Regions from separate parts of the Clostridium sp. DL-VIII genome, predicted to be linked through region 2. Evidence: predicted binding sites of a transcription regulator. Region 2 holds the regulator's gene; the other holds the start of a gene.

Region 1 (5,315 bases), 2.3 Mb from region 2:
TATTAATTGTGATATTAAGGTTTTTTCTTCCTAAACTTGCCACTCTTAATTTATCATTTATCACTAGCATCTGTTTCTAGTATGTGTTTCCAATATCTTTTTGGCATCATTCTGCGCTGTAATCTAAGATTCTTTCTTTCCTCAATAGTTGTTGCTTTAAAATAAGTTTTCCAAAGTTCTGTATATTCATCATTATGAAGTCTAAGCTTTTCATATATATCTGCAGCCATTTCTATAATTTCATAGGAAAGGGTATCATATATTAAGGCTTTTTCTCTAGAGATATCATGAATAATAAAATACTCCTTAGGGAACCTTTTCTTAAAATGCTCTCCAATAAGCTCTAAAATATCATTGTCAGGTTCTATAGAAGCATATAAGAATTTTTCATCAAGATAATTAAATCTTATAAAACCTTCAAAGTTGTGACATTCAAACATAACCCGTCTGTTTATATCATCAACAAGCCTTATTACATCAATATTAAGAAAACTGTGAACCTCATGCTTAAGCTTAAATGCTATCTTCAAATAATTAAAGATGAGAATGGATTTATCTTTATAATTGCTTAAGTAAGTCATATATATTTTTTTTAATGCAAGAAGATCTATCGTATTTATAATTGCATTTTTGACTTTATTAAATTTAATTTCATCAGTTGTCACTTCAATAATTTCTCCTAGTAAAAGAGGGATATTAGATTCAGATTTACTATAAATAAATTCAGGTGGATTCTTTGAGTAAAAACCATTATATACAGCAGTTAATAACCCTTCAAAAGTATTGTCATAAATGTAAATTAACATAATTAAAATTCTCCGTTTATTGCAGTAATTTTTTCGCCTAAGCTAATAGCATTAACTTTAGGTAATAAAAAATTTGATGATACATTTTTATTGTGGTTAATTGCATTAGAAGAAAAATCATAACCATTAGGAAGGATGATTCCAGAAGGTGTATATGTCTCATCTAACGAGAAGCTGTCAAAAAATGATATCTGATCAGGATTTATATTTGCAGTTTTTGAAATAGACCCTTCTAAAAGTTTATTTTTTATTCTAATATGATCAAATAAAACATTACCATGATATTTACCGTTGCAGGTAATAAAATATTTTGCTCTTTTAAGGGTTATTCTCAGTTTTCTCAAGTCTTCAAAGGTCAAGTTATGAACTCTCCTAATTTTTAAGATTTTTTTAGCAGAAGTCACACCTATACCAGGGATGCGTAATAATTTCTCATAAGGAGCTTTATTAATTTCTACAGGAAATTCATTTAAGTTTGATAAAGCCCAGTAAGTTTTAGGATCAAAATTTAAATCAAAATTGTCATCATCATTTTTTAAAAGTTCTTTTGCCTTAAAGCCATAATATCTAAGAAGCCAATCAGCCTGGTAAAGTCTATGCTCTCTAAGCATAGGTGGATGAGTTATATCTGGAAGCAGTTTGTTATCCTTAATTACAGGAACATAAGCGGAGTAATAAACTCTTTTTAAACTGTACTTGCTATAAAGAGCTTCTGAAAGCTTGAGTATTTTTCCATCATTTTCAGGAGTAGCTCCAACAATTAGCTGAGTACTTTGTCCCCCAGGAACAAAAAGGGGAGTACTCTTTATGTTTTTTTTCATTTCAGTATAATTATTTATGGAATTTTTAATTACGCCCATTGGTTTTAAAATTTTATCTTTACTTTTTTGAGGAGCTAAGAGTTTAAGGCTGTCACTTGAGGGAAGTTCTATATTAACGCTCATTCTATCAACATAGATTCCGGCTTTTTCAATTAAAGCTTCATCAGCACCAGGTATCGCTTTAAGGTGAATATATCCATTAAATTTTTTATCAATACGAAGTTTTTTCACAGTTTTAAGTAATAGTTCCATAGTATAGTTAGGATTATTGATTACAGCAGAGCTTAAAAAAAGTCCTTCTATATAATTACGTTTGTAAAAATTGATAGTAAGCTCACAAACTTCATCAGGAGTAAAACTAACTCTTAAAAAGTCTCTTGAGGCACCATTTATGCAGTATTTGCAGTCGAAAACACAATCATTAGAAAATAATATTTTAAGCAGGGAAATGCAGCGGCCATCAGGGGTGAAGCTATGGCAAATACCACTTTCAGAAGCATTACCTATTCCATTATTAGTATTCTTTCTTTTTGAGCCGGATGAAGAACATGATACATCATATTTAGCTGCATTAGATAAAACTTTTAATTTTTCCATTAGGTCCATTATCTTAACACTCCTTTATAAGTGAGGATTTATAGAACATACATTTGTATAATATTATATACGAATGTATGTTCTAATTCAATAAGTAATTTTAACCTAGATTTTACTTATAATACGCATATTTCTTCATTATTTAGATTTAGTTTTTATAAAATTATTCGATAACATAATTATTGAATATATAGATATATAACTTAGAAATTTGATTTGTATATAAAATAATTATCTATTCTTATTAAATTTTTGTGATTTCGGTAAGCTACCACATAAGTTAAGTTCAAAGCTTGATATCTATAACAAATATTGGAGGGATATATATGATTAATGTTTTCAAGAGAAAAAGTACAGAAAATGAATTTGTTGAAGAAAAACATTTAGATGAAGAAAAAATTCAAACTCAAACAAAAAATACTGATACAATAGAATTTTTAAAGAAAATTAGTGTTCAGATTGAAGATATAATAAATCAACATAATAAAGTTAACAGTGAACATGATGTGCTTGCAGAGTTAGCTGGACAAATTGAAAAGCAAATGAAAATAGTATTAAATTTAACTGAGCAGACTAATAGTTCAACAGATGAGCTGCATAACCAAGGAGAAAATTTGTTAAATGCTACAAAAAATACTGTGGGAAAATCAATTGAAGGTAAAGAGTCAATTGAAGGCATGGTTAAGGTAATTGAAAACCTAGACGTAGAAACGAAAGATACCTATAAAAATATTACTTCTTTAGGTGAAAAACTTAAGGAAATTGGAGAAATAGCTCAATTGATTAGTGGAATAGCATCGCAAACAAATCTTCTTGCGCTTAATGCAGCAATAGAAGCTGCCAGAGCGGGAGAGCAGGGAAAAGGTTTTTCAGTAGTTGCCGATGAAGTTAGAAAATTAGCAGAAATGACTGGTGAAAGCAGTAGTAATATAACTAAGTTAATCAGTGGAATAGATACACAAACAAGAGAGGTATTGAAGAGTGTTGAAAAAAGTACATTAGTAGTGACAGAAGGTGTAACCTCGTCAAAAGGTGCACTTGAAAAGATAGAGGAAGCCTTAAATTCATTTAATAGTGTTGAAGGTGAAGCAGGAAAATTAATTAACACAATTAACTCACAAAAAAATAATGTTGATAAAACATTTAATACAATAAACGAAGTTAATAATATTCTTACAGTAACTAATAATCAAATTACACAACATATTGAAGAAGCAGGAAAAGTAGATAAGAAATTAGAAAAAAGCGTATCGCATATATCTGATTATGTGAGAGGATAATTAATAAACCAAAATCATCTTAATAAAATATCAGTTATATATATTGCAATGTACAGTTTACAATTGTACATTGTAAATTTTTAATAGCAACATATATAGTTACTATAGAATCTAAATTAAATACTTAAACATAAAAACAAGCTTTAATTCTATAAGCTTGTTTTTTTATTCTAATATTAAATAAGTAAGATATAAAAGATTAAATTTTATGATTATATAGAATTTACAGTATCGCGTTCAATTAAAGAATTTATGAGTATTATACGCTTACTTAAAGAATTGTTAGAATCTATTTTTTCTAATAATAAAATGGCTGCATTTGTTCCAAGGAGAAACATATTTTGATCGATGGTAGTCAGTTTGGGTTCTACAAATTTGCTTAAATCTATATTATCAAATCCTATTATAGATAATTTAGCAGGTACTTCTAAATTTAATTTCTTGCAGGCATTAAGAACTCCAACAGCCATAAGGTCATTACATGCAAAAACAGCAGTAGCGGAAGAAGTTTTTAATACATCTATAAAAATATTAAGAGTATTATCAACAGTTTCGCTGCTGTTTCCATTACCTATGTTGATAATATTTTCGGGTTTAAAATTATTTAGTGCTGTCATTGTTTCTTTATATACTTTTTCTTTTATATCGTAAGAGTAACTATCTTTTCCCCTGACAAATAAGATATCTTTATGATTGTTTTCCAAGAGGTGATTTAATGCCATACTTGCTCCCATTGCTTCATCATTGGCAACAGATGAAATATTTGCAGACACTGAATGTCCATTGACAAAGACTATGGGAGTTTGCTTTGATATATTATTATAAAATTTAGATTTAATATTTTCGGTATTTGGATCTATAACAATTATTCCGGATACATTTCTAGATAGTAAATTGTTAATACATGTTTGTTCTTCTTTTTTATCATTTTCGCTGCAAACTAAAACTAGAGATTGGGAATTAAGTTTTAGGATGTTTTGTATACCATTAATAACTTCAGGGAAAAACATATTATTAATACTTGGAACTACAACACCTATAGTAGATGATTTCTGCCTAGTAAGCTCGCGTGCCTGCATGTTAGGAATATATTTTAGTTCTTCTATTACTTCTAAGACTCTTTTTTTAGTTTCTTCTTTTACAGGATAATTCCCATTCATTACTCTAGAAACAGTTGCAACGGATACATTTGCTTTTTTAGCCACATCTGCTATAGTTAATTTCATAATTATTCCACCTCATAATGTATTTTGCTATATTCATAAAATATTAAGTTATATATAGCATATCTGATGTATTACTTTATATGACTTACAAATTTATCAAAAGCAGCAAATCCTTGTTCATTTCTTTTAAATACTCCGGCATGGCATAATACTTCTAAAAATTTAAAACCAACTTCTGATTTTAATATGTCGTAAGCATTGTCAGAAGATATATTAGGATATTTTTTTAGAAGATATTTATACCAATCTGAATGTTTGGATATGGATTCATCAGTCGAAATATCTGCTACCTTATTAATTAATTTATCTTTTAATATATTCAGTTCTATTTTTAATCTTGCAGGAAGAACTGCAAGCCCCATGACTTCTATAAGTCCTATATTTTCTTTTTTTATGTGATGAACTTCGTTATGTGGATGAAAGATACCAAGTGGATGTTCATCACTTGTTCTATTATTTCTAAGCACTAAATCAAGTTCGTATTTACCATTTCTTTTTCTTGAAATAGGAGTTATGGTATTATGAGGTTCATTTTCAGTATGACTTAATATATTTACAGATTCATCAGAATAATTTCTCCAGGAA
Region 2 (5,315 bases):
AAGAAATTCTTTATTATTTAGAGGGTAAAATTTCATTAGATGAAGCAATAGATATGATAAAACAAGGTTCTAGAAATTATGCTAAAAGGCAGCTAACATGGTTTAGACGAGATAAGAGATGTATTTTTTTGGATAAAGACATCATGAGCGATGATGAAATTTTAGAAAAAGTTATTAATGACATAGGAAAAAACTAGCTGTATAATAATAATAAAGTTATGTATATGGAGGTGTTATATTTTGGTCAATAAAGCACAAAATAATTTACAAGATATTTTTTTAAATAATGCGAGAAGAAATAAGATACAGTTGACTATACATTTGTTAAATGGATTTCAATTAAAAGGTACTGTAAAAGGCTTTGACAATTTCACTGTTATTTTAGATTCTGATAACAAGCAAATGCTGATTTACAAGCATTCGATATCAACTATAACGCCAGCTAAACCAATTTTATTTGCAGAAAATGAATATGAAAGTTAGTAAATAGGCATTTAATTTGCCTATTTATTTTTGGGTTATATAATTTTCTTATTGTTAATTAAGGCATATGAAAGAAAATAACAAGTCTAAATAATGCCGGGGGTATTTTTCATCATACAAAGAAGTAGCTTGTTCTCATAACAATGGTGGAAAATAGCTAGGTGGATTGATTTCTTATTTTTTTAAACAATGCTTAAACTATATGAAATAAGTACTTTGGAGGATGAGACTTAGATATGTTAAAACAAACAGAAGAATTTTTAATTAAAAATTATAATATAGGAGAGAAGACGTTTGATATTTATAGACAGGCTTTAACTGACACTGAAGCTCAATTTAAAGAATATGATGAAATTAGAGAATTTAATCAGCTCAAAGTTTTAAGAGCTTTTCAAACTGAAAAAATTAGTGATTCACATTTTACGAATACCACTGGATATGGTCTTGATGATTTAGGTCGTGATGCATTAGATAATGTATACGCAAATATTTTTAATACTGAAGCTGGTCTTGTGCGTCCGCATTTTGTCAGTGGAACTCATGCTATAGGATGTGCTATAGCTGGTAATGTACGACCTGGGGATAAAATACTTTGCGTTTCAGGTCTTCCGTATGATACCTTATTAGGTGTACTTGGTTTATCAGAAAAAAAGAATCCGGGCTCTTTAGATGAATATGGAATAAAAACAGAAATAGTTGATTTAGATAAAGAAGGAAAATTCCAATTTGATAAAATTAAAGAGGCTTTAAAGAGTGATTCGAGTATAAAACTTATACATATTCAAAGAAGTACTGGTTATGCTTCTAGAAAGTCATTTTTAGTTTCCCAAATAGCAGAAGTGATTAAATGTATTAAAGAAATTCGTGAAGATGTTATAATCTTCGTTGATAATTGTTATGGTGAGTTTATAGAAACTGTTGAGCCTACTGAATTTGGTGCTGACATAATGGCAGGATCTCTTATGAAGAATATAGGAGGGGGGATTGCACCAGGAGGTGGATACATAGTTGGAAAGAAAGAATATGTAGATGCTGCTGCAAATAGAATGACTGTACCAGGAGTGGGTGGCGAATATGGCGCTACATATGGTCTTATGAGGAGTTTTTATCAAGGGTTATTTTCTGCACCTCATGTAGCTATAGAGGCTGTAAAAACAGCAATTTTTTGCGCACGTGTAATGGAAATAGCAGGCTTTAAAGTATTTCCAGCATCAAGTGATAAAAGAACAGATATTATACAAGCAATAGAATTTGGAGATCCTAAAAAATTAGTTAATTTCTGTAGTGGTATACAGGCAGGTTCACCAATAGATGCATTTGCAGTGTGTGAGCCTTGGGCAATGCCTGGTTACGATAGTGAAATTGTTATGGCTGCAGGAGCATTTATTTCAGGTTCAACTATTGAATTATCTGCAGACGGGCCAGTTAGAGAACCGTATATTGCTTATATACAAGGCGGGCTAAATTTTGATCATGGTAAAATTGGAGTACTTATTGGATTAAGCAGAGTATTGAATGTTTTATAGAATATATTACTTTTAAAATAAATAAATTATAATAAAAATAAACTATCTGAGTTATCAAAGCTATAAATTTAATAGAACTTTGATAATTAGATAGTTTATTAATTTATTTTATAAAGATATTTATATAAAGGATCTGAATATACCAACAAGCTTACCTAAAACTTTACAATCATCTACTATGATTGGATCCATTGCATCATTTTCTGGTTGAAGTCTAATATGATCTTTTTCCTTGTAGAATCTCTTTATAGTAGCGCTATCGTCAATTAATGCAACTACTATATCTCCGTTTTTAGCATTTTGCGCACTTTCTATAATCGCTAAATCATTATCGTTAATACCTGCATTAATCATGCTCTTTCCAGATACACGCAACATAAAAAGCTCATTATCATGTTTTATATAATCTAATGGTAAGGTAAAAGTATCCTCTATATTTTCAGTTGCAAGTATTGGAAGACCTGCTGTAATCTTGCCCAAGATAGGAATGTTTATCATTTCCCTTTTAGGTGCTGAAAGTTCAGCTATTTCTAAAGCTCTTGGTTTAGAGGGATCTCTTTTAATCATGCCTTTTCTCTCTAATCTTTTTAAATGTCCATGAACGGTTGAAGTTGATCTTAATGATACAGCTTCACAAATTTCTCTAACGGAAGGTGGGTAACCTTTACTTTCTGTATATGTTTTTAAAAATTCATATATCTCTGATTGCTTATCTTTTTCGTCTGACATTACAAACACCTCTCTATTCTTCTAATTATTATAGCATATAATAATTTCTATAGCAAACCTATGTTCTGAGGATTGCATCATCACAGATTTTTGATAAGTCACCATCGTAATATTATTATTCCCATTTGGAGAAAAAAATAGTATTATATTTAATGATGATATAAAGATTAAAATAATTTAAAAGGTGATGTGATAAAAAATGTTTGATATAAAAGTTTTTGAAGATATGAGCACTGAAAGTAAATTAGATAATATGCTGATCATGCTCGAAGGGTTAGTTAGTGATGAAGATTTACCAATAACTAAACTGTGTAATGCCTCTGCCTTAATAAATGCATTAATAGGAAGAATAAATTGGTGCGGATTTTATTTAGTTAATGATAATGCTCTTAAATTAGGGCCATTTCAAGGCATGCCTGCTTGCACAAAAATTGAAATAGGAAAGGGGGTCTGTGGTTTAGCGGCATTAAAAAGAGAAACTTTGTTAGTTAATGATGTACATAATTTTGAGGGACATATAGCCTGTGATGCGGCTTCAAACTCAGAAATAGTTATTCCTATAGTAAGAGATGATAAGCTTATAGGTGTTCTTGATTTGGATAGTGCTGAATTTGGCAGGTTTACAGAACTAGAAAGAAAATATTTAGAAAAAGCAATTTCAATATTGAATAAATATATTGAATGGAATGCTATAATTTAGTTAATAATATTAAAAGTTTTTATAAATAACAAATCATAAATTATTATTTGATTTGATTGATTGTTTTTGGTATAATAAAAATTCAAATATAGATAACGAGGTGTTATAAATGACATATAAATATACCGATGACGACTACTGTGATATTTACGAAAATAAAATTTGTGATAATTGTGGTAAGTGTTTAGAAATAGATGGAATAGATACAAAAGCAATTAAAATAGAAGATATCGCTAAAAGCCAGGAGCAAAACGAGCTATTAGAAGAAGAATTTTTAAATGATTTAAAATCCTCTTTAGATAAGGATGAACTAAGCGAAATTGATGAAGAAAGTCTTGATTTAAAAGATATATATGCTAAGTACGGAAAATCTTCAGATAAGATTATTGATGATGAAGATGACTATGTTGATGCTTTTGAACATATAGAATACTTAGATGGAATGGATATAGATATAGATGAAGCGACCGAAGAACTGTATCCTGGAGTTAGAAGACTCAGAAATAAAATTCAAGAATAATCCTATGAATAGATTTTCGTTTTTTTCACATAATAATTACGTAATAACTTCGATAGAAAGGGTGATTTATTATGAGACGAAAATTTATTTTAGCATTTATGCTATTTTCAATTCTTTTATTCTCAATATCATTATTTGGATGTGGTGATATTAGGGATCATCTAAGAAATAGAACTAATTTTACAAGATTAGACACTACAGATGGTGCTAATAATAATAATATAAATACACCTCGGGGTGGCAATGGTAATAATTCTGCAAATTTGCAAGACGGCACTAATGGAAGCAGAACAAATACCGGGGGAAGCTCAACTGGTTCCAATGGAACAGGAACAAATAACACAGGCGCTACAGATGGAACTAATAATATGCAATTCGCCACTGATACTATGAAATACGGACCTGAGAATTTTAAAAATGATATTTCAAATGCTGGTTATAAAGTTATAGAACTTCCTAATTCTAAAGTTGATTATTTTAAAGGTAACGAAACAGATTATAAATTAGGAGGAGATACAGTAAGACTCTATGAATATAATACAGTTGGAGATTTAGATGCAGATATTAACAGAATTTCATCTGATGGAATGACTATTAGTGGGACTAAAGCGAATTATACCGCAACTAATAAGCCTCATTATTATAGAAAAGGAAATACCCTTATAGTTTATGAAGGTAATGAGCCTGCATATATTGATGAATTTGGAAGATTGTATGGAAATACATTAAGGCCATGATAATATTCAAATAAAAAATTAAAAAGGTTACTATTTTACAAATAGTAATCTTTTTAATTATAAAATTTTTGCAAAAAATAAATAGGAGAGAGTAGATAGGAGAGTTATCCTAAATTCTCGGTCTTTATAATATTGCGTAACTATATGATTTTTTATAATTTTGAAAGTGGATTTGATTTTACAGCATCTCTTAACGAATCATCATCAACATGAGTGTAAATTTGTGTGGTTGAGATGTTAGTGTGTCCTAGAATGCTCTGCAAACTTCTTATATCTACATTTCCGTACTTATACATTAAAGTAGCAGCTGTATGACGTAATTTATGAGGGGTGTATTTATCATCAGTTAATCCAGCATTAGTTATATGTTTTTTTATCATAATTTCAACAGTTCGTTTATTTATTGGAACATTTCTAGAAGATAAGAAAAGAAATTTTTTATTATCCGAAGATGCCTTTGAATCATTTCTAACCTTTAGATAATTTGCTAAAGCCTTTAGACACGCATCATTTAAATAAACAGTTCTTTCTTTGTTCCCTTTACCTATAATAGTAAGTGTATCATCTCTGATTTTATCAAGTTGAATGCTGCAGAGTTCCGAAAGTCTCATTCCGCAATT

What was found. The regulator LexA, encoded in region 2, represses DNA repair genes until DNA is damaged. The targets are predictions, from matches to a motif close to CNAACANNTGTTNG.
Region 1: CDLVIII_RS06180 (putative DNA modification/repair radical SAM protein) is a predicted target of LexA. The motif match lies at 2,295-2,308, and genes of this name have one in related genera.

What each region holds. Positions count from the first base shown of each region.
Region 1 covers NZ_CM001240.1:1,368,340-1,373,654, forward strand. The annotation lists gene CDLVIII_RS06175 (TIGR03915 family putative DNA repair protein) at 54-806, opposite strand; gene CDLVIII_RS06180 (putative DNA modification/repair radical SAM protein) at 809-2,233, opposite strand; gene CDLVIII_RS06185 (methyl-accepting chemotaxis protein) at 2,551-3,504, shown strand; gene CDLVIII_RS06190 (LacI family DNA-binding transcriptional regulator) at 3,717-4,730, opposite strand; gene galT (UDP-glucose--hexose-1-phosphate uridylyltransferase) at 4,802-5,315, opposite strand, start outside.
Region 2 covers NZ_CM001240.1:3,659,711-3,665,025, forward strand. The annotation lists gene miaA (tRNA (adenosine(37)-N6)-dimethylallyltransferase MiaA) at 1-197, shown strand, start outside; gene hfq (RNA chaperone Hfq) at 241-483, shown strand; gene CDLVIII_RS16930 (methionine gamma-lyase family protein) at 720-2,009, shown strand; gene lexA (transcriptional repressor LexA) at 2,130-2,738, opposite strand; gene CDLVIII_RS16940 (GAF domain-containing protein) at 2,938-3,438, shown strand; gene CDLVIII_RS16945 (hypothetical protein) at 3,548-3,958, shown strand; gene CDLVIII_RS16950 (hypothetical protein) at 4,030-4,695, shown strand; gene CDLVIII_RS16955 (tyrosine recombinase XerC) at 4,848-5,315, opposite strand, start outside.